3 regions of the Streptomyces sp. L2 genome follow, and region 2 is predicted to be linked to each of the others. Evidence: riboswitches for the same ligand, from Rfam matches in the RefSeq annotation. Region 2 holds a riboswitch; each other region holds the start of a gene.
What was found. A riboswitch is a leader RNA that binds a small molecule or an ion and turns the genes downstream of it on or off. The one in region 2 is predicted to bind cyclic di-AMP.
Positions count from the first base shown of each region.

Region 1 (10,894 bases), 950 kb from region 2:
GCGCCCCGCGGTGACCGCCGCCGGGAGGATGCATGCCCTGGCGGACCGCCGCCGGACGATGCGTCCCGGCGTCCTCGCGCCGGTCCGTCGCAACGCCCGCCCCCCGTGTCCCGCGCGCCTCCGGTCCCCGTGCGGCGCCATCACGGCGCCCGCGGGCACCACTTGGGGGCAGCGGGCACACAACTGAGCGAAAGGACAGGGTGAGTCGGTGGGGCGCGATGTCCGTATTCTCTGATCATGGCCGCCTCCCCCGCATATTCACTCGTCGCCACCGACCTGGACGGAACGCTGCTGCGCGGTGACGACACCGTCTCCGAATGGTCGCGCGCCGCGCTCGCGAGGGTGGCGCGCGCCGGGGCACGGCACCTGGTGGTCACCGGCCGCCCGGCACCGAGAGTGCGGCCGCTCCTCAAGGAGCTGGGCTGCACGGGGCTCGCGGTGTGCGGACAGGGCGCGCAGGTGTACGACGCCGGCGCCGGCCGTCTGCTGTGGTCCGTCCGCCTGGACCGGGAGCTGGCGGAAACCGCGCTCGGCAAGATCGAGGCCGAGGTGGGCCAGGTGTATGCGGCCGTCGACCAGGACGGCGTGGACGGGCTCACGCTGATCGAGCCGGGGTACCGGATGCCGCACCCCACGCTGCCGGCCGTGCGGGTCGGCCGGCGCGACGACCTGTGGCGCGCGCCGATCAGCAAGGTGCTGCTGCGCCACCACACCCTGTCGGACGACGAGTTGGCGACCATCGCGCGCGGGGCGGTCGATTCGCTGGCCACGGTCACCATGTCGGGCCCCGGGACCGTGGAGCTCCAGCCGTGCGGGGTCACCAAGGCGGCGGGTCTCGCGCTGGCCGCCGCTCACCTGGGGCTGGCGGCCGAGCGGGCGGTCGCCTTCGGGGACATGCCCAACGACATCCCCATGTTCGAGTGGGCCGGGCACGGTGTCGCCATGGCGAACGCCCATCCCGAGCTGAAGGCGGTCGCCGACGAGGTCACCGCGTCGAACGAGGACGACGGCATCGCCGTCGTCCTCGAAAGACTGTTCCCGAGCCCCTGACGAGTCCAGGGCCGGGATCGCCGGCCTCAGTATGCGCCGAACACGTTGTCGATGGAGCCGTAGCGGGCGGCCGCGTAGTTGCAGGCGGCCGTGATGTTCGCGACCGGGTCGTAAGGGTCGAAGGAGGTGCCGGGCACGTGGTAGGCGGTGAACGTCGGGTCGATCACCTGGAGCAGGCCCTTGGACGGGGTGCCGGCGGCCGCGTTGGAGTCCCAGAGGTTGATGGCGGCGGGGTTGCCGGAGGACTCGCGCATCACGTTGCGGTAGATGCCGTCGTAGGTGCCCGGGATGTGCCGCTCGGCCATGATCGCCAGGGACTCGCGGATCCAGCCGTCGAGGTTGTTCGGGTAGCCGGCGAGGGTGGTGGAGGGCGTCGCGGAGGTGGTGGTGGCCGCGGAGGCGCTGGTGGCGCCGATGAGGGGGAGCGCGAGGACGGCGGCACCGGTGCCGGCGACGGCGAGGGTGCGGACGAGGCGGCGGGTGCGGGGGCGGCGGTGCTGGGCGGCAGCAGACATGGGGATGTTCCTCTCCGTCGCCTGCGAGGTGAGCTGTCGGGTTCGGGCGGGGAGGTGCCCGGTCGCGCCGCGCGGACGGCGGCACGACTTCACCCCTAGCCGTTCCGGTACGACGAGTGCCGTCCGGTCCGGCGACTTACCTGGGTCCCCCGCTCCTGCCACACGAAATGAGTTCGTCGATGGGTGGTGTCGGGCGGTGGCAGGATTCGGCGTCCGTCCGACGGCCGGGAACGTATGCGAGAGCACATGTCGGGAACAAGTACCGGATTCACACAACGCATCAGTTGACCTTGGTCTGTACCGTTTCGAGTACTTGATCCTTTGCAGCCGCCAATCCTCAACTGGCCGGTGGGGCAAGGGGGGATGCGGAGGAAATGCGCCATGGGGCGGTACGGGGCTCGCGTGACCCAATTCACGAAATGGCAAATTATGCAAAATCAGACATGGGGGATTTGCTCGTCCCGGAATACCGCCATCCGTGTCCGTGGTTCTCGGGGATGCGTGCTTTTGTGCAAATCTCGCTGAATCCGTTAAGTCGATAAATGTCCGTTCCTGTCATCCGATCGCGGGCCTGCCGGGAGTGGTCCGGTACGGCCCGGCCTGTAGCGGTGGGCGCTAGCGGTGATCGAAAGCTGACCGGATACGCTGACTTGAGTGATGGCAGCGACCTATCGACAAACCGTGTAATCGCCAGCAGACACCAGCAGACAGGAGACCCCTCGTGACCGTCGTCGGGCCGTTCGGGCTGAGCGTGCGGGACCAGGCTCTGGAAGCCGATGTCCAGGCCGGATTGGCGGCTGTCGAGGAAGGCTTGCTCGAGGCCACCAAGAGCGAGGTCCCGTTCATCACGGAGGCCGCGCAGCACCTCGTCCGGGCCGGCGGGAAGCGGTTCCGGCCGCTCCTGGTGATGCTCGCGGCACAGTTCGGTGACCCCTACGCACCCGGTGTCGTCCCGTCCGCCGTCGTCGTGGAGCTGACCCACCTGGCGACGCTGTACCACGACGACGTGATGGACGAGGCCGCCGTACGACGCGGTGTGGCCAGCGCCAACACCCGCTGGGGCAACTCCGTCGCCGTGCTGACCGGCGACTTCCTCTTCGCCCGCGCCTCCCAGATCCTCGCCGACCTCGGGCCGGAGGCGGTCCGGGTGCAGGCCCTCGCGTTCGAACGGCTGGTGACCGGGCAGATCCTGGAGACCGCCGGCCCCACGGACGGCCGCGACCACGTCGAGCACTACCTGGACGTGCTGGGCGGCAAGACCGGCTCGCTGGTGGCCGTCTCGTGCCGGTTCGGCGCGATGATGTCCGGCGCCGACGAGACGGTCGTCGACGTCCTCACCCAGTACGGCGAACGGCTCGGCGTCGCCTTCCAGCTCGCCGACGACGTCCTGGACATCGCCTCCGACTCCCACGAGTCCGGCAAGACCCCCGGCACCGACCTGCGCGAGGGGATCCCGACCCTGCCCGTGCTCCGGCTGCGCGAGCGGGCGGCCCGGCTCGGGCTGGCCGAGGACGTCGCGCTGTGCGCGCTGCTCGACTCCGACCTCAGCGACGACGCCCGGCACGCCGAGGCGCTGGCCGCGCTGCGCGCGCACCCCGCGCTGGAGCAGGCCCGCCGCGACACGGTCCGCTACGCGGAGGAGGCGCGCTCCGCGCTCGCGCCGCTGCCCGAGTGCGACTCCAAGGCCGCGCTGCTCGAACTGTGCGACGCGGTGGTGCACCGCGCGGGCTGAACGCCCGGATGCCTGAACGCCCGTTCGCCTCATCGTCGTCGGAAGCCGCAGTCCCGCGGTCCCGCCGTACACGGTCCCGCGTGCCCGACCCGCATCGTCGGTGTCTCCCGTACGACCCCTACGGGTCGGGGGAGATGCCGCCCCGGCATGTCATACCGCAGTCGTACACGAGTTGGCTCCGAGGTCTGACGCTTCCTCACGGCCGATTTGGTGAGATGGAAACCACGGAAATCACCACTCCTCACCGATTCGGGTGAGAATGGCGGCTCAGGGGGACCAGCGTGACGACAGCCGCCGCCGACGACGGAGGTAAGGCACACATGGCACCGTACGAAACCGACGACGTGTCGGGCGCCGCGCACGACGAGGACCGGCCCTCGGCGCGCCGCAAGGCCGCCCGGTACGCGGTCCCGGTCGCGGTGGTGGGGGTGGCGGCGATCACGATCGGGCTGGTCCCGGCGCTGGCCGCCTCGGGTGACCCCGACCTGCCGAAGATCACCGCCCAGCAGCTCATCGAGAAGATCGCGAAGTCGGACGTGCAGCAGCTGTCCGGCACCGTGAGGTTCAGCGCCGACCTCGGACTGCCGAACCTGGGCGGCCTGGAGGGCGGCCTCGCGTCCGGCATGGCCAAGGGCGACGGGGACGGCTCGTCCGCCGACCCGCAGTCCAAGCTGACCGAACTCGTCTCCGGTACGCACACCCTGCGCGTGGCCGAGGACGGCCCGGACAAGCAGAAGCTGTCCCTGCTGGAGAGCGGGTCCGAGTACAGCCTCATCCACGACGGCAAGGACGTCTGGGGCTACGACAGCAAGAGCAACGACGTCTACCACTCCACCGACGCCGACTCCGGGAAGCAGCACCGCGCGGAGCCGCCGGCCACGCCGAAGGACTTCGCCGACGAGGCCCTGAAGTCGGTCGACGACACCACGTCCGTCACCGTCGACGGCACCGAGCGGGTCGCCGGGCGCGACGCCTACAAGCTGCTGATCACACCGAAGCAGTCCGGTACGACGGTCGGCGCGATCAGCATCGCGGTGGACGCGAAGACCGGCATGCCGCTGAAGTTCACGCTGACGCCGAAGAGCGGCGGCGCCGCCGTCCTCGACGCCGGATTCACCCAGGTCTCCTTCTCCGCGCCGGGCGCCTCCGCCTTCGACTTCACCCCGCCCAAGGGCGCGAAGGTCACCGAGGGGAAGCGGGAGCACAAGGCGCCCCGGCACGAGGCCGGCAAGCCCGGCGGCCGGCTCGCCCAGGGCATGGAGGGCGCCAAGGTCCTCGGCAAGGGCTGGACCTCCATCGCCACCTTCGACACCGGCTCCAAGGGCGGCCTGCCGACCGGCTCCAAGGCCGGCGACCTGGGCGGCTTCCTCGGCTCGCTCGGTGACCAGGTCTCGGGCTCGTTCGGCAAGGGCACGGTGTTCTCCACCCGCCTGGTCAACGCCCTGATCACCGACGACGGCAAGGTCTACGCCGGCGCGGTCACCAAGGAGGCCCTGGTGAAGGCGGCCGACGAAGGGAAGTGACCCTTCCGGGCAAGACGAGTGGAGGGGGAGCCGATGTACGCACGGTCCGTCACGGAGCGGGACGCGGCCGAACGCCGGCGGGAGGGTGACACCGCGGCGCACGTCATCGCCACGCGCGGCCTCACCAAGCGCTACCGCGGCGGCCAGCTCGCCGTGGACGGTCTCGACCTGACCGTCCCGGCGGGCAGCGTCTTCGGCTTCCTCGGCCCGAACGGCTCGGGCAAGACCACCACCATCCGCATGCTGATGGGTCTGATCGAGCCGACCTCGGGCACGGCGCACGTCCTGGGGCGCCCCATGCCCCGCTCGGCGCGCACCGTCCTCCCCGAGGTCGGGGCGCTGATCGAGGGCCCCGCCCTGTACGGCTTCCTCTCCGGCCGGGACAACCTGCTGCGCTACGACGCCGCCGACCCGGCCGCCGACCCGCGCACCCGGCGTGCGCGGGTCGCCGCCGCGCTGGACCGGGTGGGCCTGACGGCCGCGGCGAGGAAGAGGGCCCGGGCGTACTCGCTCGGCATGAAGCAGCGCCTGGGCCTGGCCGCCGCGCTGCTCCAGCCGCGCCGGCTGCTGGTCCTGGACGAGCCCACCAACGGCCTCGACCCGCAGGGCATGCGGGAGATCCGGGCACTGGTGCGGGAACTGGCGTCCGACGGCACGACCGTCTTCCTCTCCTCCCACCTCCTCGACGAGATCGAGCAGGTGTGCACGCACGCGGCGGTGATGGCCCGGGGCCGCCTGATCACGCAGGGCGCGGTGGCCGACCTGGCCGCCGGAGCGCGCGGCCGGCTGGTGGTGACCACACCGGATCCCGGCGAGGCGGCCCGGGTGCTGAAGGAGCAGGGCGTGGGGGACGTGACCGCCGACGGCGACCGGGTGACCGGGGAGCCGCCCGAGCGGGACCTGGCCGAGGTGAACGCGGCCCTCGTCGCGGCGGGCGTCCGGGTCCGCGGATTCCAGCTCGAACGCGCCTCCCTGGAGGACGCGTTCGTGGCGCTCACGGGGGAGGGTTTCGATGTCGCGGGCTGAACCGGCAGAGGTGCCGGGGGCGGTGAAGGCGGCGGAGGCGGTGGAGGCCGGGTCACCGGGCGCACGGGAGACGCGGTCTCCGGCCGGGCGGCGGCCGCCGAGTCCGCTGTGGACGTTCGGGCTGCTGCGCAGCGAACTGGCCACCACGGTCCGGCGCTGGCGCACCCTTGCGCTGCTCGGGGTGCTGGCGGCGGTACCGGTCCTGGTCGGGATCGCGGTGAAGGCCGAGACGAGCGGGGGCTCGTCGGCGGGCGGCGGGAACGGGGGCGGCCCGGCGTTCATCGCGCAGATCACCAACAACGGCCTGTTCCTGGTGTTCACGGCGCTCGCGGCGACCCTGCCGTTCTTCCTGCCGATGGCGGTCGGTGTCGTCGCGGGCGACGCGATCGCGGGCGAGGCGAGTGCCGGGACGCTGCGCTATCTGCTGGTCGCCCCGGCCGGCCGCACTCGCCTGCTGCTCACCAAGTACACGACGGTCCTGGCGTTCTGCCTGCTGGCTACGCTGGTCGTCGTCGTGTCCGCCCTGATCGTCGGCGCGCTGCTGTTCCCGCTCGGCGGTCTGACAACCATCTCCGGGACCCGGATCGGGTTCGGTGAAGGACTGGGCCGGGCGCTGCTCATTGCCCTGGTCGTCGCGGTGTCACTGGTCGGGGTCGCCGCCCTCGGCCTGTTCGTGTCGACCCTGACCAACAGCGGGATCGCGGCGATGGCGACCACGGTCGGCCTGCTCATCACCGTCCAGATCCTCGACCAGATCCCCCAGCTGCACGCCCTGCAGCCGTACTTCTTCTCCCATTACTGGCTGTCCTTCGCCGACCTGATGCGCGATCCCGTCTACTGGGACGACCTGACGAAGAACCTCGCGCTGCAAGGGCTGTACGCGGCGGTCTTCGGGTCGCTGGCGTGGGCGCGGTTCACGACGAAGGACATCACTGTGTGAGGGTGCCTCCGGCGGTGGCGCGGGTTTTGTGCAGGCCCGTGGGGGCTTGTCGCGCTCACGCGGCGGAGCCGCATGTCGGACACAGCCCCGCGCCCCTTCGGGGCGCCATCCGCACCGGGGATCGATCAGGTTGCGGGCGCCTGGTGGGGGAAGCGGGCCAGGGGTGGGTTCTGGGTGAAGAACGTCTTGGCCTGGGTCAGGGCCTCGGTGTCCTTCAGTACGTCGCCGGGGGCCGTGCCGTTGCCCAGGAGGACTCCGCCGAAGCGCATGCCCAGGTAGGCGGCTCCGTTGTTGAGCGTGCCGACCAGGGGGTCGGCGACGGACGGCTCGCGGTCGGCGAGCGCGGCGACGCCCCAGAGGGTGCGCCCGGCCAGGGTCGCCTTGAAGTCGACGCCCGGGGTGCGCAGCCAGCCCGCCCAGTAGTCCAGGTAGCGCTTGGTGAGGTTGGAGACCGAGTACCAGTAGAGCGGGGACGCGATGACGATGTCGGTCGCGGCGAGCGTGGCGTCCAGCAGCAGTCCGGCGTTGGTGTCCGGGGCCGGCCGGACGTGGTCGCTGTCGTGCCGCAGGTCGGTGAAGTCCGGCAGCGGGTGGTCGGCGAGACGGATCCAGCGCTGTTCGACGTCCGGGGGCAGCTGTTCGGCGGCCCGGCGGGCCAGCAGTTCGGTGTTGCCCTCGGTGCGGGCGCTGCCCAGCACGAAGAGGAAGCGGCGGCTCATGGGTCCCCCAGGGATGAGATGAATAGTGCCCGACGAATAAAGGCGTGTGCATCATATGCATACGCATTAGATTGCGTCCAGGTTCCCTGGTGCGAGGCTGTGACGTTGCGGTGACGTGGGAGCCGAGCTGAGCGGACAGACTGGTCGGTAGGACGCGTACGACCGGATCGTGACGCCGGGGGAGTGAGGAAACCGATGCCTCGACTCAGCTTCGAGAAGGAGCGGGCACAGGAGCCCGCGGCGCATCCGGCGATGGTGAGCGTCCGGGTGTCCGGCACGGGCGCGGCGACGGTCGACGGCACACCGGTCGTGGTGGCCCCGGGCGTCGAGGTCCAGCAGGCGGTCCTCGACCACCTCCAGCGCCTGGCCATCAGCCTGGGCGGCTCGATACACGCCACCGTCCACGACGACGGCGCCGGCTGCGTGGTGCCGCTGGAGGTGAGCGCGGACGGCGCCAGCAAGGTCGCGGGCAGGCCGATGCGGGTGACTCCGCCGGCCCAGCGGACGGCTCCGCCGGTTCAGCGGACGGCTCCGCCGGTGACACCGAAGCCTGCGCACGCTCCGACCGGCCAGTTCGGACCGGCCCCCGCCGTGACACCGCCGCCGACCCCGCCCACCCCCATGCCGCCCGTTCCCCTGCACGACCCGGAGCCCGTTTCCCCCTCGTCTTCCTCTCCCACCCCCGCGCGCGGGTTCGACGCCGTGGCCGAGGAGGTGCTCGGAGACGGGCCGCTCACCGAGACCGCCGAGGGCGCCGAGTTGCTCGCCGAGCCGCTGGCCAGGATCAACGAGGCGGTGCGGGACGGCCGTATCGAGGCGGCGGCGGACCTGGCCGACCGTACCGTCGAGCAGGCGTCCGCCGTGCTGGGCCCGCACCATGTCGAGGTGCTGCACCTGCGGGAACTGACCGCCTACATCGCCTACTTGGCGGGCGACCCGATCCGCTCCTTCCGGCTCTCCCTCGACCTCGCCGGGCAGCGCAGGCGGGCGTCGGACACCGACGCGGCCTACGACAACGTGCGCAGCGCGGCGACAGCCTGGCGCGCCGTGCGGGACCCGGAGGAGGGGCTGCGCCTGGGCCGCGACCTGATCGGCCTGTGGACGGACCTCGCGACAGAGCCGGGCCCCGCGGCGAGCGACCCGGAGCCGCTGGAGTCCGCGCGTGCCCGCATGGTCCGGCTGACCGACCGTGCCGCCAAGGCGGCGGCCCGGCCGTAGGCCGTCCCGCCGGCGGTCACTGCACGCAGAACTCGTTGCCCTCGGGGTCGCACATCACGGTCCACCGCCCGCCCGGCTCGTCCACCTCGCGCAGGACCCGCGCGCCCAGGGCCTCCAGCCGGGCCACCTCGTCCGTGCGGCGGCCCGCCGGCGCGTGCAGGTCGAGGTGCAGCCGGTTCTTGACGGACTTCGCCTCAGGGACGCGCTGGAAGAGCAGCCGCCGTCCGAGGCCGGTGCCGGTGTTCTCGTCGTACGGGTCGCCGGGGTGCCGTACGGCGATCAGGTCGCGGAAGGCGGGCCGCCCGTGGTACTCGACGGTGGCCGCGCCGGGCAGCGCGCCCGCGGCCAGCAGGCGTTCGACGAGCGCGCTGTTGTCCTCGGGCTCGTAGTGCAGGGCGGCCGCCCAGAAGTCGGCCTGGGTGTGCGGATCGGCCGCGTCGATGACGAGCTTGAAGTGCAGCGGGGCGGGGGCAGGCGACTGTGTCATGCCGACCACATATAGACCACGTGCGGCGGGACCGGTGTCAGCCCGCGCCGACCTCGTCCGCCAGGCCGAGCCCGCTCTCGCCGTCGGCCACGGCGGCCTCCGGGCCGGCGACGGCAGTGGCCACGGCGGCCTCCGTACCGGGAACGGCGGCGGCGACCGTGCTCTCCGCGGCGAGGACCGTCTCCGCCGCCCTCGCCGTCGCGAGGGCGCGGGCCGTGCGGCGGGCGGTGCGCAGCGCGTCCCACGTGAGCACGGTCAGGGCGACCCAGACCAGGCCGAAGCCGGCCCAGCGCTCGGGCGGCATGGCCTCGTGGAAGTACAGGATGCCGAGCAGGAACTGGAAGACGGGGGCCAGGTACTGGAGCAGTCCGAGGGTGGACAGCGGCAGGCGGATCGCCGCCGCGCCGAAGAAGACCAGCGGCAGCGCGGTGACGACGCCGGTCGAGGCGAGCAGGGCGGCGTGTCCGGCGCCCTCGGTCGCGAAGGTGGCGTCGCCGTGCGCGCCGAGCCAGATCAGGTAGCCGAGCGCGGGCAGGAACTGGACCGCGGTCTCCGCGGTCAGCGACTCGACGCCGCCGAGGCCGACCCGCTTCTTGACCAGGCCGTAGGTGGCGAAGGAGAAGGCGAGGCAGAGGGAGATCCACGGCGGGCGGCCGTAGCCGACGGTCAGGACGACGACCGCGGCGAAGCCGACGCCGACCGCCGCCCACTGCGCGGTCCGCAGCCGCTCCTTCAGCAGGAGGACGCCCATGGCGATGGTGACCAGCGGGTTGATGAAGTAGCCGAGGGACGCCTCGACCACGTGACCCGAGTTCACCGCCCAGATGTAGACGCCCCAGTTCACGGTGATGACCGCGGCGGCCACCACCACGAGCCCCAGCCGCCGGGGCTGGCGCAGCAGCTCCCCGGCCCAGGCCCAGCGTCGTACGAAGAGCAGCGCGGCGGCCACGAAGACCAGGGACCACACCATCCGGTGGGCCAGGATCTCCGTCGTCCCGGCGGGCTTCAGCAGCGGCCAGAACAGGGGGACCAGCCCCCACAGGCCGTACGCGGCTATGCCGTTCAGCATGCCTGTCCGCTGCTCACCCCTGGTCGTCCCGGCCACGGGCCCCTCCTTCTCACCTCACACACGCACGCGAGGAAGACGGTAACGCCGGAGACCCCTGCCTGTCATGCCCGTATCGGCATACGGTCATGACAGGCAGGAGTGTGTGCTCGCCGGGCCGGAGGCGGTTGCGGCCGGGTCAGCCCTTGAGCGCGGCGGTGACGGCCTCGGCGAGCGGGGTCGTCGGGCGGCCGGTCAGGCGGGAGAGGTCGCCGGAGGACACGACCAGCTCGCCCTTCTCGATGGACGCGTCGACCCCGGCCAGGACCCCGGCCAGCGCCTCGGGCACGCCGGCGCCCGCCAGGATGCCCGTCAGCGCGTCGACGGTCACGGGGGAGTACGTGATCTCCCTGCCGGTCTGCCGGCTCAGCTCGGCCGCGTACTCGGCGAAGCTCCACGCCACGTCGCCGCCCAGCTCGTACGTCTGGTTCTCGTGCCCCTCGCCGGTCAGCACCGCGACCGCGGCGGCGGCGTAGTCGGCGCGTGAGGCGGTGGAGATCCGGCCCTCGCCGGCGGCCGCCACGACCGTGTCGTGAGCCAGCACCGGGGCCAGGTTCTCCGTGTAGTTCTCGTGGTACC
Region 1 is NZ_QBDT01000001.1:3,136,122-3,147,015, reverse strand. It holds gene DBP14_RS13455 (Cof-type HAD-IIB family hydrolase) at 238-1,050, shown strand; gene DBP14_RS13450 (transglycosylase SLT domain-containing protein) at 1,077-1,565, opposite strand; cyclic di-AMP (ydaO/yuaA leader) riboswitch at 1,571-1,754, opposite strand; gene DBP14_RS13445 (polyprenyl synthetase family protein) at 2,287-3,297, shown strand; gene DBP14_RS13440 (sigma-E factor regulatory protein RseB domain-containing protein) at 3,618-4,820, shown strand; gene DBP14_RS13435 (ABC transporter ATP-binding protein) at 4,854-5,846, shown strand; gene DBP14_RS13430 (ABC transporter permease) at 5,833-6,786, shown strand; gene DBP14_RS13425 (NAD(P)H-dependent oxidoreductase) at 6,912-7,505, opposite strand; gene DBP14_RS13420 (hypothetical protein) at 7,701-8,723, shown strand; gene DBP14_RS13415 (VOC family protein) at 8,740-9,210, opposite strand; gene rarD (EamA family transporter RarD) at 9,248-10,315, opposite strand; gene DBP14_RS13405 (SDR family oxidoreductase) at 10,455-10,894, opposite strand, start outside.
Region 1: it holds a riboswitch for cyclic di-AMP, as region 2 does, so the genes downstream of both, DBP14_RS13450 (transglycosylase SLT domain-containing protein) here and DBP14_RS18155 (M23 family metallopeptidase) in region 2, are expected to answer to the same signal.

Region 2 (10,894 bases):
TGATTCCTTGAACTCTTCCGATGTCCCTCGGTCCGTACCCGTCGCGTCGGGGGCACCGCATGTGCCCGGGGTGTCGGTCCGGCATACCCGGGCCAAGGGGGAGCCGCGGTTTCCGGACGGGCCGAAGGCGGATCCCGCGGGGTCGCACTTCGAGCGGCGGATCCGGAGTTTCCAGCCGCGGCGGAGCAGGGTCACGGCCGGGCAGGCCGACGCGCTGCAGCGGCTGTGGCCCCAGTGGGGGCTGGACATCGATGGGCAGCGGGTCATCGACCTGGGGGAACTGTTCGGCGGCGTGAAGAGCGTCGTGCTGGAGATCGGGTTCGGGATGGGCGAGGCGACCGCCCAGATGGCCGCCGCCGACCCGGACACCGGGATCCTCGCGGTGGACGTGCACACCCCGGGCCAGGGCAACCTCCTCAACCTCGCCGACCGCAACGGACTGGGCAACGTCCGCGTCGGCAACGGCGACGCGATCATCCTGCTCCGGGAGATGCTCACCCCCGACGCCCTCGACGGCCTCCGCGTCTACTTCCCGGACCCCTGGCCGAAGAAGCGGCACCACAAGCGGCGGCTGATCCAGCCCGAGTTCCTGTCGCTGGCCGCCACCCGGCTGAAGCCCAGAGCGATCGTGCACTGCGCGACGGACTGGGAGCCGTACGCCGAGCAGATGCTGGAGGTCCTGGACGCGCACCCGGACTTCGAGAACACCCAGGCGGACGGCGGTTTCGCGACGCGCCCCGAGTTCCGGCCGCTGACCCGTTTCGAGGGCCAGGGACTGGACAAGGGACATGTGGTGCGTGATCTGCTGTTCCGCCGCGTACCCCACCGGTCACCGCGGGACGGGCAGCCGGAAGCGCAGTGACAACAGCCCCTCGTTGTCGTCACCGTTAGGGTCGATGCCGTGCCGCCCACCAGTGCCCCGTACCCGATACCGCCCACCGGAGCCGGCGCCGGCGCCGGACCCGGCGACGCCGCCCTCCGGCACCCGCACTGGTGGCAGCGCGGCTGGGTGCGGTACGGCGCACTGATCACGTTGCTCGCGCTGTCCGGGCTGGTCATCCTGGCGCTGGTGCGAAGGCAGACCGGCACGGAGGGCTTCCTGGTCGGGCTGGGGCTGGCCGTGCTGCCCGTGCCCTGGCTGACGGCCGCGTTCCGCTGGCTGGACCGGGTCGAACCGGGCCCCTGGCGCAACCTGGTCTTCGCCTTCGCGTGGGGCGCGTGCGCGGCGGCGCTGATCGCGATCGTCGCCAACAGCTTCGCCACGCACTGGATAGCCACCTCCACGGCGGACCCGGCCGGCGCCGACACCCTCGGCGCGACGGTGATAGCGCCGATCGTCGAGGAGTCCGCGAAGGCGGCGGCCGTCCTGCTGCTCTTCCTGTTCCGCAGACGGGACTTCACGGGGATCGTCGACGGGGTGGTGATAGCCGGCATCACCGCGACCGGCTTCGCGTTCACCGAGAACATCCTCTACCTGGGCACGGCCTTCGGCACCGACCAGCTCACCGGCGGCCGCGGCATCGCCTCCGTCACCGCCGCCACCTTCTTCGTGCGCATCGTGATGTCCCCGTTCGCCCACCCCCTGTTCACCGTCCTGACCGGCATCGGCTTCGGCACCGGCGCACTCGCGGGGGACGGGCAGCGCGCCCGGCGCGTGCTGCTGCCGCTCGGCGGCCTGCTGCTCGCGATGGGCATGCACGCCTTCTGGAACGGCTCCTCGACCTTCGGGGCGTACGGCTTCTTCGCCGTCTACGGCCTGTTCATGGTGCCCGCGTTCGGCCTGCTGACCTGGCTCGCGATCTGGACCCGGCAGCGGGAACTGCGGACCGTGCGGGAGGAGCTGCCGGCGTATGTGTTCGCGGGGTGGCTGGGCCCGGCCGAACCGTACGTCCTCGGGTCGATGCGGGCGCGGCGGATGGCCCGCGAGTACGCCCGGCACCACTTCGGCGGCCGGCCCGCCGGGCGGACGGTCGCGCGGTACGAGGCCTGCGCCACCTCGCTCGCGTTCCTGCGGCACCGGGCGCGGCTGGGCAGGGCCCCGGCCGACTTCGCCGTACGCGAGCGGGAGCTGCTGTCCGAGCTGTGGGCGCGGAGGGGCGTGGCCTGGCCGGCGCTGGAGTACGCGACCCGCGCGTCCGCCCGGGCGCCGGCGCCCTACTGGCCCGCCTACGGCTACGGCCACCTCCCCGGCCAGGACTACGGACAGGGCTACGGCCAGGGCTACGGCCAGGACTACTACGGCTATCCGGCCGTGCCGTACTCCGCGCACAACCCGTACCGGACGTAGGTCCGGCCGCACGCGTCCCCGCCGCACGGAACCCCGGAGGGGACCCTCAGGGGTTGAGGCCCTTGCTCCGCAGCCAGGTCATCGGGTCGATGGCGGTGGCCTGGCCGTTCGGGTGGACCTCCACGTGGACGTGCGGGCCGGTGACGTTGCCCGTGGCGCCGACGCGTCCGATGACCTGGCCGGTGCTGACCTTCTGGCCGACCGTGACGTTGATCGAGGACTGGTGGCAGAACCACAGCTCGGTGCCGTCGTCCAGGGTGAGGATCGTGCGGTAGCCGTAGGCGCCGGCCCAGCCGGCCCCGGTGATCTTGCCGCTGTGGATGGCGTGGATGAGGGTGCCGGTGGGGGCGGCGAAGTCGAGGCCGGTGTGGTAGCCGGAGGACCACATCGAGCCGGGCTGGCCGAACGTCCCGGTGATCGTGTACGACGTCGTCGGCAGCGTGTACTGCTTCGCCAGCTTGGCCAGGCGCTCCGCCTCGGCCTTCTTGGCGGCGGCGGCCTCCGCGTCCTTCTTCGCGTCGGCGGCCTCGGTGGCGGCCGCCTTCTCCGCCTTGGCGGCCGCGTCGTCGGCCTGCTTCTCGGCGGCGGCGACGGCGGCCACGGTGGCCTTGGTGTCGACCTGGCTCTGCTGCCGGTCGGCCTGGGCCATGATCCGGTTGCGCAGCGCCTCGCCGGCGTCGGAGCCGCCCTGGTCGGTGGCGGAGGCGGTGCCGATGTGGGCCAGCGAGGCCGTGGTGGCTGCGGGGGCGTCGGAGGAGTCGTCGAAGAGGTGGCCGACGGACGGCAGGTCCGGCAGGTCGGGCATCGAGATCGACACCGGCGGCTTGCCGGTGTTGGCGCTGGCCATGCCGCCCGCGCCGACGGCGGCGATGACACCGACGCCGAGGACGGTGGAGCTGCGGGCGAGTCCGCCGCCGCGCTGCTTGGCGACGCGGTGCCGGCCGCGTACCGGGCGGATGGACTCCTCGGTGGGGTTCCACTCCTCCCAGGGGCCCTCGTCGGTGCGCTGGTTGCCGTAGCCGTAGGGCTCGCCGTCACGCTGGCTGGGCACGAAGGGGGCTGTCGGGGCAGGCCGGTTGGACGCCACGCGGGCGTACTCCTTTCCTTCCTCCGCCTACCGGGTTAGCTGACGGGTTCGGAGCAGGAAGGTCTCCTACGCGCGTATACGTGTCGTGGACTCACTGAGAAGTCCACGGCGGTATCCGCGTGATTCACCCCAAGGTGGTGGTTCCCCGGTTCCCTCGCGGGATTCGGCGCGTGCGCACGGAGCCGCCTCTTGTGACGGCTGGGACGACCGCGCTGCGTTATCGAACGTTAATAGACCGGGGTAGCTGATTCCAAGCTGTTCTGCTTGATCATTACCCTTTCTAGAGCGGACGTACGGGCCAAGAGGCATGCAAATCGGGCAGGTTGACCGAACTTCAGGAGTCACAGAGGTTTTGATGGTGACTCAGATGTTATGCGGAGGGCTTCCGTCCGGTCACCATGAGTGAGGGGTGGGGTCGGCGCACCGAGGGACGGCAGAAAACACTCAGGGCCGGAATCCGATGGATTCCGACCCTGAGTTTCAGTAGCGGGGACAGGATTTGAACCTGCGACCTCTGGGTTATGAGCCCAGCGAGCTACCGAGCTGCTCCACCCCGCGTCGTTGAGACCACTGTACGCCATCCGCGGGGTCCGATGCACATCCGTTCCCGCCGGGCAGGTCGAGGCGCTCCGGCACCGGCGGAAGCAGGTGGCGTCCTCAGCCCAGCAGGTGCGCGTTCGGTGCCTTGGCCGCGGCCTCGTACTCGGGCAGCACGACCACGTCCGCTCCCCCGCCGGTCAGCACCCCCGTGCCGTCGGCCCCGGCCACGAAGGTGTCCGGCTCGCGCCAGGCGGTGACCACCCGGCGCACGCCCGCCCCGAGGATCAGCTCGGCGCACGGCGCCGGGCGCGAGGAGCGGCGGGCGCAGGGCTCCAGGCTGCTGTAGACGGTGGCGCCGGGCAGCCGCGGGTCGGCGGGGTCGAGCTTGGCCAGAGCGGCCTCCTCGGCGTGCACCACCGGGTCGCCGCCCTCCCGCGAGTGGCCGCGCGCCAGTTCCGTGCCGTCGGCGGCGACCACGACCGCGCCGACGCTGAAGGCCGTCTCCGAGGGCGGGCACAGCGCGGCCAGCTCGCAGGCGGTGCGCAGCCAGTGGCGGTCGGCCGGGCCGGGCAGCGGGCCGGTGCCGGGGGCGGTGGGCTCGTACCGCATGAGGACGACATCCTCGATCCGGCGGGTCTCGGTGAGGCGGAGCCGGCCCGCCTGGTACGCCCCCGAACCGAACAGGCGCGGGGCCGACGGGTCGCCGACCAGGACCGGGGCGAGGACCAGCTGGAGTTCGTCGGCGAGGTCCTGCTGGAGGAGCTGGGTGTGGACGGTGCCGCCGCCCTCGACCATCAGCCGCCGTACGCCCCTGACGTCGTGCAGGTGCTCCAGCAGGGCGCGCCAGTCGAGGTCCGGGCCGAGGGCGACGACGTCCGCCGTGGGGCCGAGGGCGCGGGCGGCCCGCTCGGCGCCCCGGCCGGTCGTATAGACGATCTTGTCGCCGCCGGTGTGCCAGAAGTTCGCAGCGGGGTCGAGGCCGCCCGTGGCGGTGACGGTGACCTTGAGCGGGTACTCCGGCTTCCCCGCGGCGAGGCGGGCCGCGCGGCGCTCGGCGGAGTTGACGAGGAGGCGCGGGTTGTCGGCGCGGATGGTGCCGGCGCCGAGCAGGATGGCGTCCACGGAGGCGCGCACCTCGTCGACCCGGTCGAAGTCGGCGGGGCTGGAGAGCAGCAGCCGGTCGGGGCCGGTGTCGTCCAGGCAGCCGTCGAGCGAGACGGCGGCGGACAGCAGGACGTACGGGTACGGCATCGGCGCGCTCTCCCTGGCCTTTGGACTACGGGTTTGGTTCAAGGTTGAAACAACTTACACTGGCGGCATGACGACCCGCTGGCTCACCCCCGAGGAGCAGCGCGCGTGGCGCGCCTACATCGCCGCCTCCCAGTTGCTGGAGGACGCGATCGACCGGCAGCTCCAGCAGGAGGCCGGCATGCCCCACCTGTTCTACTCCGTGCTGGCCAACCTGTCCGACGCGCCCGACCGGCGGCTGCGGATGACGGACCTCGCGGAGACCCTGAAGATCACCCGCAGCAGGCTGACGTACGCGGTGACCCGGCTGGAGCGGGACGGGCTGGTGCGCCGCGAGGACTGCCGGTGGGACAAGCGCAGCAGCATCGCGGTGCTGACGGAGGCGGGCACGGCCGTCCTGGAGCGTACGGCGCCCGGGCACGTCGCCACGGTCCGCGCGACCCTCTTCGACCGGCTCACGCCGGAGCAGGTGGGGCAGCTGGAGGAGATCTGCACCGGGATCGTACGGGGGCTGCAGGGCGAGGAGACGGGGAGCGCGGCGGAGGACGTGCCGTGGCGGCGACGGTCGGCACCATGCTCGGGCACGGGCACGGGCACGGGCTCGGGGACTGGGACGGGGGCGGGGGCGGGCTCCGGTGCGGACACGGGCTCCGGTGCGGGCTCGGGCACGGGCTCGGGGACTGGGACGGGGGCGGGGGCGGGGGCGGGGGCGGGCTCCGGTGCGGACACGGGCTCCGGTGCGGGCTCGGGCACGGGCACGGGCACGGGCACGGGCTCGGGGACTGGGACGGGGGCGGGGGCGGGCTCCGGTGCAGGCTCGGGCTCGGGCGCAGGCACGGGCTCCGGCTCCGGCTCCTCGGCGGACGAGCTTTCCTGACGACGCGCGCCCGACCCCGCGTCCAGGGCCGCCACCGAAAGTCCGTTGCTTTAAGTTTTAAGCATGGGGTAGGGTCCACGATCACAACCGCTTGCTTCAAATCTGAAGCAAGCGGTCCGGAGATCGCCACGGACCCGGAGGCCCGCATGCCCACCACCCCTGTCGCCACGCCGCGCGCCCGCGTCCGGGTACCGCTGCGCTTCCATGACGGCTACGGCGTCGACGCCGAACTCGTCACCTTCCACGGCCTGACCGACGGCGCGGAGCACGTCGCCGTGATCCTGGGCGACCCCGCGCCCGGCACCGTCCCGCTGGTCCGTCTGCACTCCGAGTGCCTCACCGGGGACGTCTTCGGCTCGGCCCGCTGCGACTGCGGACCCCAGCTGCGGGAGGCGGTCGAACGCATCGCCGGCCGCGGTGGCGTCCTGCTGTACCTCCGCCAGGAGGGGCGCGGCATCGGCCTCTACAACAAGCTCGACGCCTACGCCCTTCAGGACCAGGGCCTCGACACCTACGAGGCGAACGCGGCCCTCGGCCTCCCGGAGGACGCCCGCGACTACACGGCGGCCGCGCAGATGCTGGCCGCGCTGGGCATCGGCGAGCTGGATCTGCTCTCCAACAACCCGGACAAGGCGGAGCAGTTGCGGTCGCTGGGCATGGTGGTCCGGGACCGGGTGCCGACCGGGGTGTTCACCACGGCGCACAACGTCCGGTACCTGCGGGCGAAGGTACTCCAGACCCAGCACACGCTGCCGCTGGCCGAGTTGACGGAACTGAACGCGGGCTGAGGCACCCGTTCGCCGCGCCACCTCAGGCGGCGTACGGCCGTTCCGCCCGCGCGGACCGCAACGCCCGCCCCCACCACATCAGCTGGCCGAGCATGCCTTTGGCGGCGCCCTCGGTCACGGCGGTGTCGTTGGGGGTGCCGTCCTCGGTGAGGTGCGACCACGGCCAGTGCAGACTGACCGCGTCCCGCATGCCGACCGCGTGCAACTCTGCGAAGACGAGACGGAGTTGCTCGACCGCGCGGATTCCGCCGCCGAGTCCGCCGTACGACACGAAACCGACGGGCTTGGCCTGCCACTCGGCGTGGTGCCAGTCGATGAGGTTCTTCAGGGCGGCCGGGAAGCTGTGGTTGTACTCGGGCGTGATCACGACGAACGCGTCCGCCGCGGCGAGGCGCGGTGAGACCTCCTTGAGCGCGGCGGCGGCCCCGGGGTCCGGGGCGCCGCCCCGGCCGGGCATCGCCAGGGGCAGCGGCACGTCGGCCACGTCGATGACGTCGAACTCCACGTCCTCGCCGCCGGCGGCGGTGCGGAGGAACCAGTCGGTGACGGCGGGGCCCACGCGGCCCTCGCGGACGCTGCCGACGATCACGGCGACGCGGAGAGGGGCATCGCCGGACGCGGACGTGTTGGTGGTCGCGTTGGCGGAGGTGTTGGTGGATGTGTTGGTGGGCGTGGTGGCAGGCACAGGAATCCCCCATGGATCGGGCGTTCGGCCGCTCGGTGCGGCCGCCTCTCCAGAAACGTACAACGATCGTTGTAATAAGTACAACGGTAATTGCACATTCATGGCCGGGTCCCGGTAGAGTGCGCAGCAGAGGAGGCCGATGTGGGCGACGTGGGCAACACGGGTGGCGAGACGAGCGAGACGAACGAGACGAACGACGCCCGGCTGGAGCGGGCGCGGCGCGAGGTGCCACCACGCAAGCTGGCCAAGCAGATCGCCATCGCGAGCGGTTCCTGCACCCTCTTCGGCCGTGAGGGCTACACCCGTGCCTCGGTCGACGCCCTCGCCGCCGAGGCCGGCGTCTCCACGCGCACTCTCTACAACCACTTCCCCGGCGGGAAGGCCCAGCTCTTCGGCGCCGTGGTGACGTGGTCGTCGAGCGAGGTGCGGGACGCCCAACTGGCCCTGCTGCGGGCCGTGCTGAACCCCGAGCACCCGCCCCGCCCGGAGGACCTGGAGCGCGACCTGGTCTCGCTGGCCCGCGCGTTCGTCGGGCTCATGACCGACTACCCGAACCACTTCGCCCTGGTCCGCCACATCCACTCCGAGGCGGACCACGTGCCGCCGGAGGTCCTCCAGGCCTGGCGCGAGGCGGGCCCCGAACCGGTGGCGAGGGCCCTCGCCGGCTCCATGGCGAACCTGGAGGACGCGGGCCTGCTCGACCTCCGGGGCGACGCCCCCCTGGCGGCGGCCCACTTCACGGCCCTCACGGGCCAGTTCATCGCCCTGCGCTCCCACTACGGCGTCCTCCCCCTCCCCGCGGAGGAGGTGGACGCCCTGATCAGGGGTGGAGTGTCGGCGTTCCTGCGGGCGTACGCGACGAGTTGACGGCGCCGGCCCCAGGCCGGGGATCGAGGGTCAGACCGTCACGTCGGCCGGGGCGGCCTGGGCGGCGGGCTCGCGCAGGATGGCGCGGCGGCGGACCGGCATGCCGAGCGTCGGGTGTCCGACACCCCAGGCCGCGCCCTTGCAGACCATCTCCTTGACGCGGGCGGCGAGCCGGCCGGTCAGGGCCGACCGGCGGGCCGTGTCGTCGGCCGTGACCCACTGGAGCAGGGCGTCCCGGCGGCCCAGCGAGACGCACTGGCCGTAGTAGCGCAGCGGCACGGTGGGGACCTTCGCGCCGGTCAGCCGGGCCGCGATGGCGTCAGCGGCCTGCCAGGCGGTGGGGACCCCCGAGGCGCAGGACATGCGCAGCGGCTTGTCACCGGGACCCATCGCCAGGACCGAGTCGCCCACGGCGTACACGTCCGGGTGCGAGACCGAGCGCATGGTGCCGTCGACCACGATCAGTCCCGTTTCGGTGACGTCCACGCCGGTGGCCCGGGCGATCGGGTGGACGGCGAAGCCGGTGGTCCAGACGGTGACGGCGGCCGGGAGGGACGTGCCGTCGGCGGTGGTGACGTGGTCGGCGGCCACCTCGGTGACGGCGGTGTCCTCGTGCACGGTGATGCCGAGTCGGCCGACGACCTCGCGCAGGTGCCGGCGGCCCTTGTCGGAGAGCCAGTCGCCGAGGGGGCCGCGGGCGACGAGGGCGACGTCCAGGTCCGGGCGCGCCTCGGCGATCTCCGTGGCGGCCTCCAGACCGGTGAGACCGGCGCCGGCCACCAGCACGGCGTGACCGGCGTCCAGCCGGGCCAGGCGCTCACGCAGCCGCAGCGCGCCGGGCCGGCTCGCGACCTCGTACGCGTACTCGGCGGTGCCGGGGACCCCCTGGTCGTTCCAGCCGCTGCCGAGGGCGTACACGAGGGTGTCGTACGACAACTCGCGCGTGCCGCCACCCTCACCGCCGCCGTCACCCTGGCCGGGCTGGACCTCGACGGCCTTGCGGTCCACGTCGACGCCGGTGACGCGGGCGATCACCAGTTCCACGCCGGTGCCCGCGAACATCTCGGTGAACGGGCGGGGCGTGAGCTCCTGGCCGGTCGCGAGCTGGTGCATCCTGACGCGCTCGACGAAGTCCGGTTCGGCGTTGACGAGGGTGATGTGGACGTCCTCGGGGCGCAGCCGCTTGGCGAGGCGCCCGGCGGCGGTGGCTCCGGTGTATCCGGCTCCGAGAACGACGATGCGGTGCTTCATGTTCCGGCTCCTGTCTCAGCGGGTTCGCCCCTTGAACCGGGCAGCCCGCCGCTTCCTGACAGGGTTGGCTTGTGAAGCACGTCACATGGGTGGTCAGAAGGCGTGGAAGAGGGGTTCGCCGTGGTCGGTGGCCGCCCAGCGCCGGGTGGCGCGGTCGAGCTTGTCGGGGTTGACCTGGCTGCGGAACGCGGCGATGCCGTCGGCCGTGATCTCCAGGGTGACGACGCCGATGACCCGGCCGTCGAGGACCGCGACGACGACGGGGGCGCCGTTGGCGGTACTGACGTAGATCCCGGGCGAGCCGCCGGCCAGGTCGCGCTTGGCCCGGCTCGGCTTGAACAGGCCGCGCATGAACGTCGCCACCGCGACCGCGCCCTCGAACGCCTTGGTGCGGGCCGGCACCTTCCCGCCGCCGTCGCCGACCGCGATCGCGTCCTGGGTGAGCAGCCGGACGAGCGGCTCGGTCCGGCCGCTGGTCGCCGCCGCGAGGAACTCGTCGATGATCCGGCGGGCGGCCACCTCGTCGATCTCGGTCCGGGGCCTGCCGTCGGCGACGTGCTTCTTGGCCCGGTGGAAGATCTGCTGGCTGGCGGACTCGGTGAGGTCGAGGATCTCGGCGATCTCCCGGTGCGGGTAGTCGAAGGCCTCCCGCAGCACGTAGACGGCGCGCTCGCTCGGGGTGAGCCGCTCCAGCAGCACCAGGACGGCGTACGACACCGATTCGCGCTGCTCCGCCGTGTCGGCGGGGCCGAGCATCGGGTCCCCGTCGAGCAGCGGCTCGGGGAGCCACTCCCCCACGTAGGTCTCGCGCCGCGCGCGGGCGGAGGTCAGCTGGTTGAGGCACAGGTTGGTGAGCACCTTCGTCAGCCAGGCCTCGGGCACGTCGACCCGCTCGACGTCGGCGCCCTGCCAGCGCAGAAACGTCTCCTGCACGGCGTCCTCGGCCTCACTCGCGGAACCGAGGAGCCGGTAGGCGATGGCCTCCAGCCGGGGCCGGGCCGCCTCGAACCTGTCCACGTCGCGCACGCTCAGGGCCATGCTGACGGATTTTAGTCCCCGGGGTCGGCAGGGGACGCGCGGCGGGTCGTGCCGTGAGCGGCGTGGTGGCACTCACGGGGGGTGTGCTCGCGGGCGGACGGGGCTCAGGCGGGGGCGAGTTCGGGCGGGCGGGGGTTCAGGAGGAGGCGAGTTCGGCCTCGCCGTGCGGGATGACGACGTCGTCCGCCGCGGGAACGGGAACGGGAGGGGAACCGGGGACGGGAGG
Region 2 is NZ_QBDT01000001.1:4,082,734-4,093,627, reverse strand. It holds gene trmB (tRNA (guanosine(46)-N7)-methyltransferase TrmB) at 1-862, shown strand, start outside; gene DBP14_RS18160 (PrsW family intramembrane metalloprotease) at 929-2,287, shown strand; gene DBP14_RS18155 (M23 family metallopeptidase) at 2,334-3,374, opposite strand; cyclic di-AMP (ydaO/yuaA leader) riboswitch at 3,382-3,553, opposite strand; tRNA gene DBP14_RS18150 (tRNA-Met) at 3,859-3,932, opposite strand; gene DBP14_RS18145 (dihydrofolate reductase family protein) at 4,032-5,165, opposite strand; partial or broken gene DBP14_RS18140 (MarR family transcriptional regulator) at 5,233-5,742, shown strand; gene ribA (GTP cyclohydrolase II) at 6,186-6,827, shown strand; gene DBP14_RS18125 (NAD(P)H-dependent oxidoreductase) at 6,850-7,416, opposite strand; gene DBP14_RS18120 (TetR/AcrR family transcriptional regulator) at 7,654-8,379, shown strand; gene DBP14_RS18115 (FAD-dependent oxidoreductase) at 8,410-9,630, opposite strand; gene sigJ (RNA polymerase sigma factor SigJ) at 9,724-10,668, opposite strand.

Region 3 (8,603 bases), 2.8 Mb from region 2:
AGGCGGCCGGGGGCAGCGCCGCCGCGCCGGCCGGGACCGCGCCGAGCAGCGGAGCGCCCGCGCACTCCGGCAGGTCCTCGACGTTGCAGCGGGACGCGAGGTCGGGCGAGCCGGGCCAGCTGCCGATCACCACTCCGGCCAGCTCCAGGTCGCGCGAGCGCAGCTCACGGGCCGTCAGCTCGGTCGTGTTCAGCGTGCCCAGACCGGCCGAGGCCACGACCAGCACCGGCGCGCGCAGCAGCGCGGCCGCGTCCGCCAGCGTGCCGCCCGCCTCGTCGAACCGCACGAGCAGACCGCCCGCGCCCTCGACGAGCACCAGATCGTGCTCGGTGGCCAGCTTCGCCGCGGCCTCGGCCACCTCCTGCGGACGCACCGGGGCCATGCCGGCCCGACGGGCCGCCGTGCCCGGCGCCAACGGCTCCGGGAAACGGCCCAGTTCGGCGATCGTGACCGGACCCGCGAGCCGTTCGACCTCCGCGGCGTCCCCGCGTTCGTCCGGGCCCACGCCGGTCTGCGCGGGCTTCAGCACGGCCACCGACCGGCCGGCCGCGCGCGCCGCGGCGGCGACCGCCGCGGTCGTGACCGTCTTGCCGACCTCCGTGCCCGTGCCCGTGACCACCAGTACCGGCATCTCAACCCTCCTGTGCCGCGGCGATCACCGCGCGCGCGATCCGTGCCACGTCCTCGTCCCCGGTGACGTACGGCGGCATCGTGTAGATCAGGTCGCGGAAGGGGCGCAGCCAGACGCCCTCCCGCACCGCGGCCCGGGTCGCCGCGGCCATGTCCACCTCGTGGTCGAGCTGGACCACTCCGATGGCGCCCAGAACGCGCACGTCCCGCACGCCGGGCAGCTCACGCGCCGGCGCCAGCCCGTCCCGCAGCCCCGCCTCGATCCGCTTGACCTCGGCCCGCCAGTCCTGGCCGAGCAGCAGTTCGATCGAGGCGCAGGCCACGGCCGCCGCGAGCGGGTTGCCCATGAACGTCGGCCCGTGGGCGAGCACCGGCACCTCGCCGCGCGAGATGCCGTCGGCCACCCGGGAGGTGCTCAGTGTGGCCGCCATCGTCAGATATCCGCCGGTCAGGGCCTTGCCCACACACATCACGTCCGGCGTGACGGCCGCGTGCTCCGCCGCGAACAGCGCGCCGGTGCGGCCGAACCCGGTCGCGATCTCGTCGAACACCAGCAGCACGTCGTGGGCGTCGCACGCCTCCCGCAGCACCCGCAGATACGCGGGAGAGTGGAACCGCATCCCGCCGGCGCCCTGCACCACCGGCTCCACGATGACCGCGGCCACCTCGTGCGCGTGCCGCTCGATCGTCTCGCGCAGATGATCGGCGTACGACTCCTCGTACTCGGCCGGGGGCGCGTCCGCGAACACCTGGCGCGGGAGTACCCCGGTCCACAGGTCGTGCATCCCGCCCTCGGGGTCGCACACCGACATCGGGTTCCAGGTGTCCCCGTGGTATCCGCCCCGCCAGGTGAGCAGCCGCCGCTTCTCCGGCCGGCCGAGCGAGCGCCAGTACTGGAAGCACATCTTCACCGCGACCTCGACCGACACCGAACCGGAGTCGGCGAGGAACACATGTTCAAGCCCGTCAGGCGACATGTCTACAAGGAGCTTCGCCAAGCGTACGGCGGGCTCGTGCGTGAGCCCGCCGAACATCACATGGCTCATCCGGTCGAGCTGGCGCCGCGCGGCCTCGTCGAGGACCGGGTGGCCGTAGCCGTGGATCGCCGACCACCAGGACGCCATGCCGTCGACCAGTTCGCCCGAGCCGTCCGCGAGCTTCAGCCGGACCCCGCTCGCCGACTCCACGACGAGCGGTTCTACCCGTCCGGGCATCGGACCGTACGGATGCCACACATGCCGCCGGTCCAGCTCCAGCAGCTCGGGCACGCCCAGGTCAGGCATTGGGCGCGAGGTCCGTCCCGGCGCCCCGGCGACGCACGGCGACCAGGTCGGTGCGCGGCTCGTTCACGGCCGCCGCCGACTCCGTGCCCGGCGCGGACTCCGTCGCCGTACCGCACACGTCCTGCCCCTCATGCGAGCCGCAGACGGACCCGCACCCGGCCTCCGCGTGCGACCCGCACCCGGCCTCGGCGTGCGATCCGCAGCCACCGCCGGCCGCCGTCACCCGGTGCTCGGGCAGCGTGATCTCCCCGGTGCCCTCCACCTCGAACCCGGCGTCCGCGATCATCTCCAGGTCGGCCTTGCCCGCCTGGCCCTCGCTGGTCAGGTAGTCACCGAGGAAGATCGAGTTGGCCAGGTTCAGGGCCAGCGGCTGCATCGTGCGCAGGTGGACCTCGCGGCCGCCCGCGATCCGCACCTCGACGTCCGGGCAGACGAACCGCACCATCGCCAGGATGCGCAGGCAGCGCTGCGGGGTGAGGTTCCACTCCTTGCCGAGCGGGGTGCCCTCGAACGGGATCAGGAAGTTCACCGGCACCGAGTCCGGGTCCAGCTCGCGCAGCGAGAAGACCACGTCCACCAGGTCCTCGTCGCTCTCGCCCATGCCCGCGATCAGCCCCGAGCAGGCGGACAGGCCGGCGCCGTGCGCCTTCTGCACCGTGTCCACCCGGTCGGCGTAGGTGTGCGTGGTCGTGATGTCCCCGTACGTCCCCTCGGACGTGTTCAGGTTGTGGTTGTAGGCGTCCGCGCCGGCCTCGCGCAGCCGCTCCGCCTGGCCGTCGGAGAGCAGCCCGAGGCAGGCGCACACCTCGACGCCCTCGTTCTGCTCCTTGATGGTCTTGATGGTCTCGGAGACCCGGTCCACGTCACGGTCCGTCGGACCGCGCCCGCTGGCCACCAGGCAGACCCGCTTGGCACCGCCGGCCAGGCCCGCGGCGGCGGCCTCGGAGGCCTCGCCGGGCTTGAGCCAGGTGTACTTCAGGATGTCGGCCTTGGAGCCCAGCCGCTGGGAGCAGTAGGAGCAGTCCTCCGGGCACAGGCCCGACTTCAGGTTGACCAGGTAGTTGAGTTTCACGCGCCGGCCGAACCAGTGCCGGCGCACCTTGCCGGCCGCGGCCACCACATCGAGCAGATCGTCGTCGGAGGTGGCGAGTACGGCGAGCGCTTCCTCGCGGGTCGGCAGCTCGCGCCGAAGCCCCTTGTCCACCAGCGTGTTCAGCAGGTCCATGAAAGTTGATCCTGTCCTACGGGACCGCTTCGGGCCAAGGAGAGTTTGCACAACAGAGATGCTTCGACGTGTGGGTATTGCCACACCCTGGGTGCCTGCCCGTGCCGCTAGTGTCTGTCCGCTACCTACAAAAGCCCCGGAGGACCCATGGCGTTCGGCTGGATCGACGAGCAGGCGGAGGCGCGGCGCCGGGCCGGTCTCGTACGGACCCTGCGCCCGCGCCCCGCCGACTCGCCGCTGCTGGACCTGGCGAGCAACGACTACCTGGGCCTCGCCCACCACCCCGAGGTCGCCGACGGGGCGGCAGCGGCCGCTCGGACCTGGGGCGGCGGCTCCACCGGCTCCCGGCTGGTCACCGGCACCACCGAGCTGCACACCGAGCTGGAGCGCGAGCTGGCGGACTTCTGCGGCTTCGAGGCGGCGCTGGTCTTCTCCTCCGGCTACGCGGCCAACCTGGCCGCGGTCACCGCGCTCGGCCCGCACGGCTCCCTGATCGTCTCCGACGCGGGCAATCACGCCTCGCTCATCGACGGCTGCCGGCTCGCCCGGGGCACCACCCAGGTGGTCGGGCACGCCGACCCCGAGGCCGTGCGCAAGGCGCTGGGCACGCACGACGGCGCGGCGATCGCCGTATCCGACACGGTGTTCTCGGTGGACGGCGACCAGGCGCCGCTGGCCGCGCTGGCCGACGCGTGCCGGGAGTACGGCGCCGGCCTGGTCGTGGACGACGCCCATGGACTCGGCGTGCTGGGCGACGGCGGCCGGGGCGCGCCGCAGGCGGCCGGGCTCGCGGGCGCGGACGACGTGGTCGTCACGGCCACCCTGTCCAAGTCGCTGGGCAGCCAGGGTGGCGTGGTGCTCGGTCCGGCCCGGGTGATCGGCCACCTGGTCAACGCGGCTCGCACCTTCATCTTCGACACCGGCCTCGCCCCGGCGGCGGCCGGCGCCGCCCTGGCGGCCCTGCGGCTGCTGCGCCGCGAGCCGGAGCGGGCCGCGCGGGCCCGCGAAGTCGCCGCGGAACTGCACGCACGGCTGACCGCCGCGGGTCTGGAGGCGGTACGTCCGGACGCCGCGGTGGTCTCCGTGCGGGCCCCGTCCCCGGAGCAGGCCGTGCGCTGGGCGGCGGACTGCCGTACGGCCGGGCTGGCCGTGGGCTGTTTCCGTCCTCCCTCCGTGCCCGACGGCATCTCACGGCTCAGGCTGACCGCCCGCGCGGACCTGTCCGGGGCCGAGATCGAACGCGCTGTACGAGTGATCGGCGAGACTCGACCATGAGTCGGCGTGACACGGCCGGGCGTCGCACGAGTGCCGACGGGGTTTCGTAGGGGCCGGTCAGTGGAGCGTGGTCAGGAAGCCCGCCCAGCTCTCCGGGGAGAAGAGCAGCGCGGGTCCGGCGGGACGCTTGGAGTCGCGCACGGCGAGCAGTCCGGCCCCGCGGCCGGAGTGCGGCCGGGCCGTCTCCACGCAGTTGTTCGCGCCCGTGCTGTAGCTGCTGCGCAGCCATCGCACGCCGTGCAGATCGGTGCTGGAAGGGACGTTCCGAGGCAGTGCGGTCATGGTGCCTCCTCTACGCGCCGTCACCTATCGCGGTGATGTAATCCACCGAGTCCTCGGGTGAAAGGGCGTGGATCCGAAGGGTGTTGAAGGCCTCCCCATACGCCTGGAGGTCTTCTTTCCGTTCCAGATAGAGGCTACTCGTCAACTGGTCCAGAACAACCACGTCCAGATCAGAAGTGCTCGGAAAGGAGAAGATAACGAAAGGGCCGGTGAGGCCGACATGCGCCCCGGTCGCGAACGGCAGTACCTGGAGCCTGACTTGGGGCAACTGCGCCGCCTCCGCCAGCCGCTTCAGCTGACGGGCCATCACCTCTGGTCCGCCCACCTCGCGCCGGAGCACCGCCTCGTCCAGCACCGCGCTCAGCCGCAGCGGGGGATCCGAGCGCAGCACGTCCTGCCGGGCCAGGCGCACCTCCACCAGCGCGTCCAGCCGCTCCTCGTCCAGGCCCTCCACCGCGGACCGGGTCACCGCGCGGGCGTACTCGGGGGTCTGCAGCAGCCCCGGCACCACCGTGGTCTCCAGGGTGCGCATGCCGCTCGCCTGCGACTCCAGGCTGATGAAGTCCCGGTAGGCCGGGGGCAGGATCCCCCGGTAGGCGTGCCACCAGCGGTGCCGGGCGCTCGCGTGCTCCGACCCCGCCAACCCCAGAAGTAACTCGCGCAGTTGCCCGTCGTCGACCCCGTAGGTGTCGAGGAGTAACCGCACATCGGCCGGTTTCACCCCGCTGGCGCCGGTCTCGATACGGCTCACCTTCGACTGGTGCCAGCCCACCAGGCGGGCCGCGTCACCACTCGTGAGCCCCGCCCCGGTGCGCAGCGCGCGCAGTTCGGCGCCCAGTTTGCGGCGCCGCACCGCGGGACCGTTCTGCATGGGCTCCTCCTCACTCGCCATTACTCCTTACGGGCCGCCCAAATACGCTCTGCCGTCGCAGAGTTCACCGCATCGAGCGACAGATATATGCATATCTTGGTGGATCGCTCCCCGTGACCGGTCCGGTGGTGGCAGTCTGACGAGGAAGCACCAGTCCGGGACCGTACTCGAACCAGCCGCTCCTTGTCGGACCGCGGCCCCGGGGGAAAGGGACGACGTCGCCATGGCAGACCACCTGGAAGCATCCGTCACTCTGCCGAGCGATCCCGCCTCGGTCTCCGCGGCCCGCGCCTACGTGCTGGGCACCCTCGCGGAGTGGGGCCTGCCGTCGGACACCGACGCGGCCGACACCGTGCGGCTCATCGTCTCCGAACTGGCCACCAACGCCGTACAGCACACCTTCGGGCAGTCACCCACGTTCACGGTGGACCTCGCCCTGGACCGTGACGAGGACCTGCGCATCGGCGTCACGGACAGTCACCCGCGCTTCCCGAAGAGACTCCCGGCGGCCGTCCAGCAGGACAACGGCCGCGGCATGGTCATCATCCGCTGGCTCACCGCCGAGTGCGGCGGCAGGCTCCGGGTCCGGCCCACGCGCGAGGGCGGCAAGACGGTGCTGATCGAACTGCCCTGGACGGCCCCCGCGGAACCGGTACCGGCCGCGGGCCAGCAGGAAACCTAGGGCGGGCCGGCGGGCGCTAAGGGCCGGCGGTATAGCACGCGCGTGCCCCCCGTCCGGGAGAGCGGGCGCGTGGCCCCGCCCGGGAGAGCACGGGCGCGGCCCCCCCGACAGGGAGAGCGGGCGCGTGGCCCCCGCCCGGGAGAGCACGGGCGCGGCCCCCTCCGGAGCCGCGCCGCTCACCGCATGGAGCCGGGTCAGCTGACCCGGCCGTACCAGACGTGGTTCGTCCAGAGTTTCTCCAGCTTCACCACTTCCCCCGTCCTCGGTGCGTGCCAGATCTTTCCCTTCCCGGCGTAGATGCCGACGTGGTAGACGCTGGATCCATAGTGAAAGAACACCAGGTCGCCCGGTTTTCGGTGGTCGGCCGAGACGTGGTGCGTCCGGTTGTACTGCTGCGCCGCCGTGCGGGGCAGCTTCTTGCCCGCCTTCTTGAACGAGTACAGCGTGAGCCCGGAGCAGTCGAACCTGCGCGGCCCGGTGGCCCCCCACTGGTACGGGGAGCCCTTCTTGGACGCCGCGACCCGGAGGGCCTTCGTCGCCATGGTGGCGGCCGAGGCGTCGGCGGACAGACCCGGCGCCACGATGGTGCCGCCCACGGCGGCGAGGGTGAGGGCAGAGGCCGTACCGGCACGTGCCATCAGCGACGGGACACGATTGAGCGCAGTCATGCGCAACCCTTCGTCAGCCGCCTGTGAAGGATGACCTGTCGGATTCGGGCTGGCGAAGTTGCCCGGTCGCGTTCTCGCGACTTCACCCCAAGGGCTGCGCGGCACATCCGCCCGTCTGCGACGAACGTCCGTGCCGGCGACCCGTCTTGCTCGGGTCCTCCACTCCTGCCGATCCACTCCTGTCGACCGGTCGTCCGGGCGGCGGCAGGACTCGGCGTCCGCCCGGACCGCCCCGCCGCTGCGGCGGGGGCTTGTCGTCAGTCAGGGATCTTCACTCACACGTGTCCGAAAATCCCAACGGAACCGCCCCTTTGTGGCGTTACTCACCACTCGCCCGTTCGGGTGGACTTCACTGTGTTCGAGACATCGTCAGGTGCCGTACGCGGCCCCGGACCTGGCCCAAAACCTTCGGCTGCGCCGAACGGCCCAATTCGGCGCGCAAGCCGGCCGACCCTCGAAAAAGACAGTAAAAATGCTGAAAATACGCCGGACGTGGGTCCGTCGTTCGGGCCGTTTCAACTCCGGCCCGAACGACGTGCCGAGGGGAGCTGCGGGACGGATCCGCCGAGCCTGGCATCGGCCGGCGGGACCGGTCAGCCCGGCCCGCCGGGCGGCAGGATGAGGCGTGCGGTGCGCCGCTCGCCGTCCAGCACGCGCATCGCCCGCGCCAGGGTCTCCCCGTGCGGTTCCGTCTCGCCGCGCCGGTGCATCAGGGCGAGCGCGTCCCGCAACTCCTCCGCCTTGCGCACCAGGGCCTGAGCGGCTCGCAGAGCGCGGTAGGTGTCGGCGTCCCGGGCCGGATTGACGCGGCCCAGCAGGTCGACCACGTCCAGGTACCGGTCGACCAGCTCACCCTCCGCGCGCGTCAGCGCGGGCAGAGGCGGGAGTTCCTCGGGCAGCACCGGCGGCTCACCGCGCGCCCGGAGTGCCCGGAGCACCCGGTGCGCCCGGAGCGGTCGGATCGCCCGGCGTACCCGGAACGGTCGGCGCGGCCCCGCGCCGCGGTACGACGCCGTCCACCAGGCCGTACTCCACGGCCGCCGGGGCGTCCAGCACGAGCACCCGTTCCAGATCGTCGCGGACCCGCTCCGCGCCGCGCCCGGTGTGCCGGGCGAGCAGTTCCTCCATCAGCGCGCGCACCCGGGCCAACTCCTCCGCCTGGATGGCCAGATCGCTCGGCATGCCCGTCACCGGCTCGGACAGGGAGGGCTGTTCGAGCACGATGCGCGCGCCCGGCAGAGCGAACCGTTTCCCCGGTGTCCCCGCCGCGAGCAGTACCGCCGCGGCCGAGGCGGCCTGCCCGAGGCAGTAGGTGGCCACGTCGCAACTGACGTACCGCATCGTGTCGTAGACGGCTGTCATCGCGCTGTGCGAGCCGCCCGGGCAGTTCAGGTACAGCGAGATGTCCCGGTCCGGGGCGGCGTGTTCGAGCTGCATGAACTGTGCCGTCACATCGATGGCGGCCGTGTCGTCGAGGTGGGTGCCGAGGAAGACGATCCGCTCGTCGAACAGCTTCGAGTACGGATCGAGCGTGCGGTGACCGGAGCGGGTGCGCTCGGTGAATTCGGGCAGGACGTGGCGGGCGGACGGTCGGGACATGCGTGTACCCCTCCTCGCGGCCGGGCCTCCGTCGGCCCCGCGGCTGTAAAAAATGTACAGGACGTACGCAACGTACGTGACGCGATAG
Region 3 is NZ_QBDT01000001.1:6,842,803-6,851,405, forward strand. It holds gene bioD (dethiobiotin synthase) at 1-631, opposite strand, end outside; gene DBP14_RS30715 (adenosylmethionine--8-amino-7-oxononanoate transaminase) at 633-1,913, opposite strand; gene bioB (biotin synthase BioB) at 1,906-3,138, opposite strand; gene DBP14_RS30725 (8-amino-7-oxononanoate synthase) at 3,286-4,413, shown strand; gene DBP14_RS30730 (DUF397 domain-containing protein) at 4,471-4,695, opposite strand; gene DBP14_RS30735 (helix-turn-helix transcriptional regulator) at 4,706-5,566, opposite strand; gene DBP14_RS30740 (ATP-binding protein) at 5,790-6,248, shown strand; gene DBP14_RS30745 (C40 family peptidase) at 6,443-6,916, opposite strand; cyclic di-AMP (ydaO/yuaA leader) riboswitch at 6,920-7,143, opposite strand; gene DBP14_RS30750 (hypothetical protein) at 7,510-7,818, opposite strand; gene DBP14_RS30755 (ATP-dependent Clp protease proteolytic subunit) at 7,826-8,515, opposite strand.
Region 3: it holds a riboswitch for cyclic di-AMP, as region 2 does, so the genes downstream of both, DBP14_RS30745 (C40 family peptidase) here and DBP14_RS18155 (M23 family metallopeptidase) in region 2, are expected to answer to the same signal.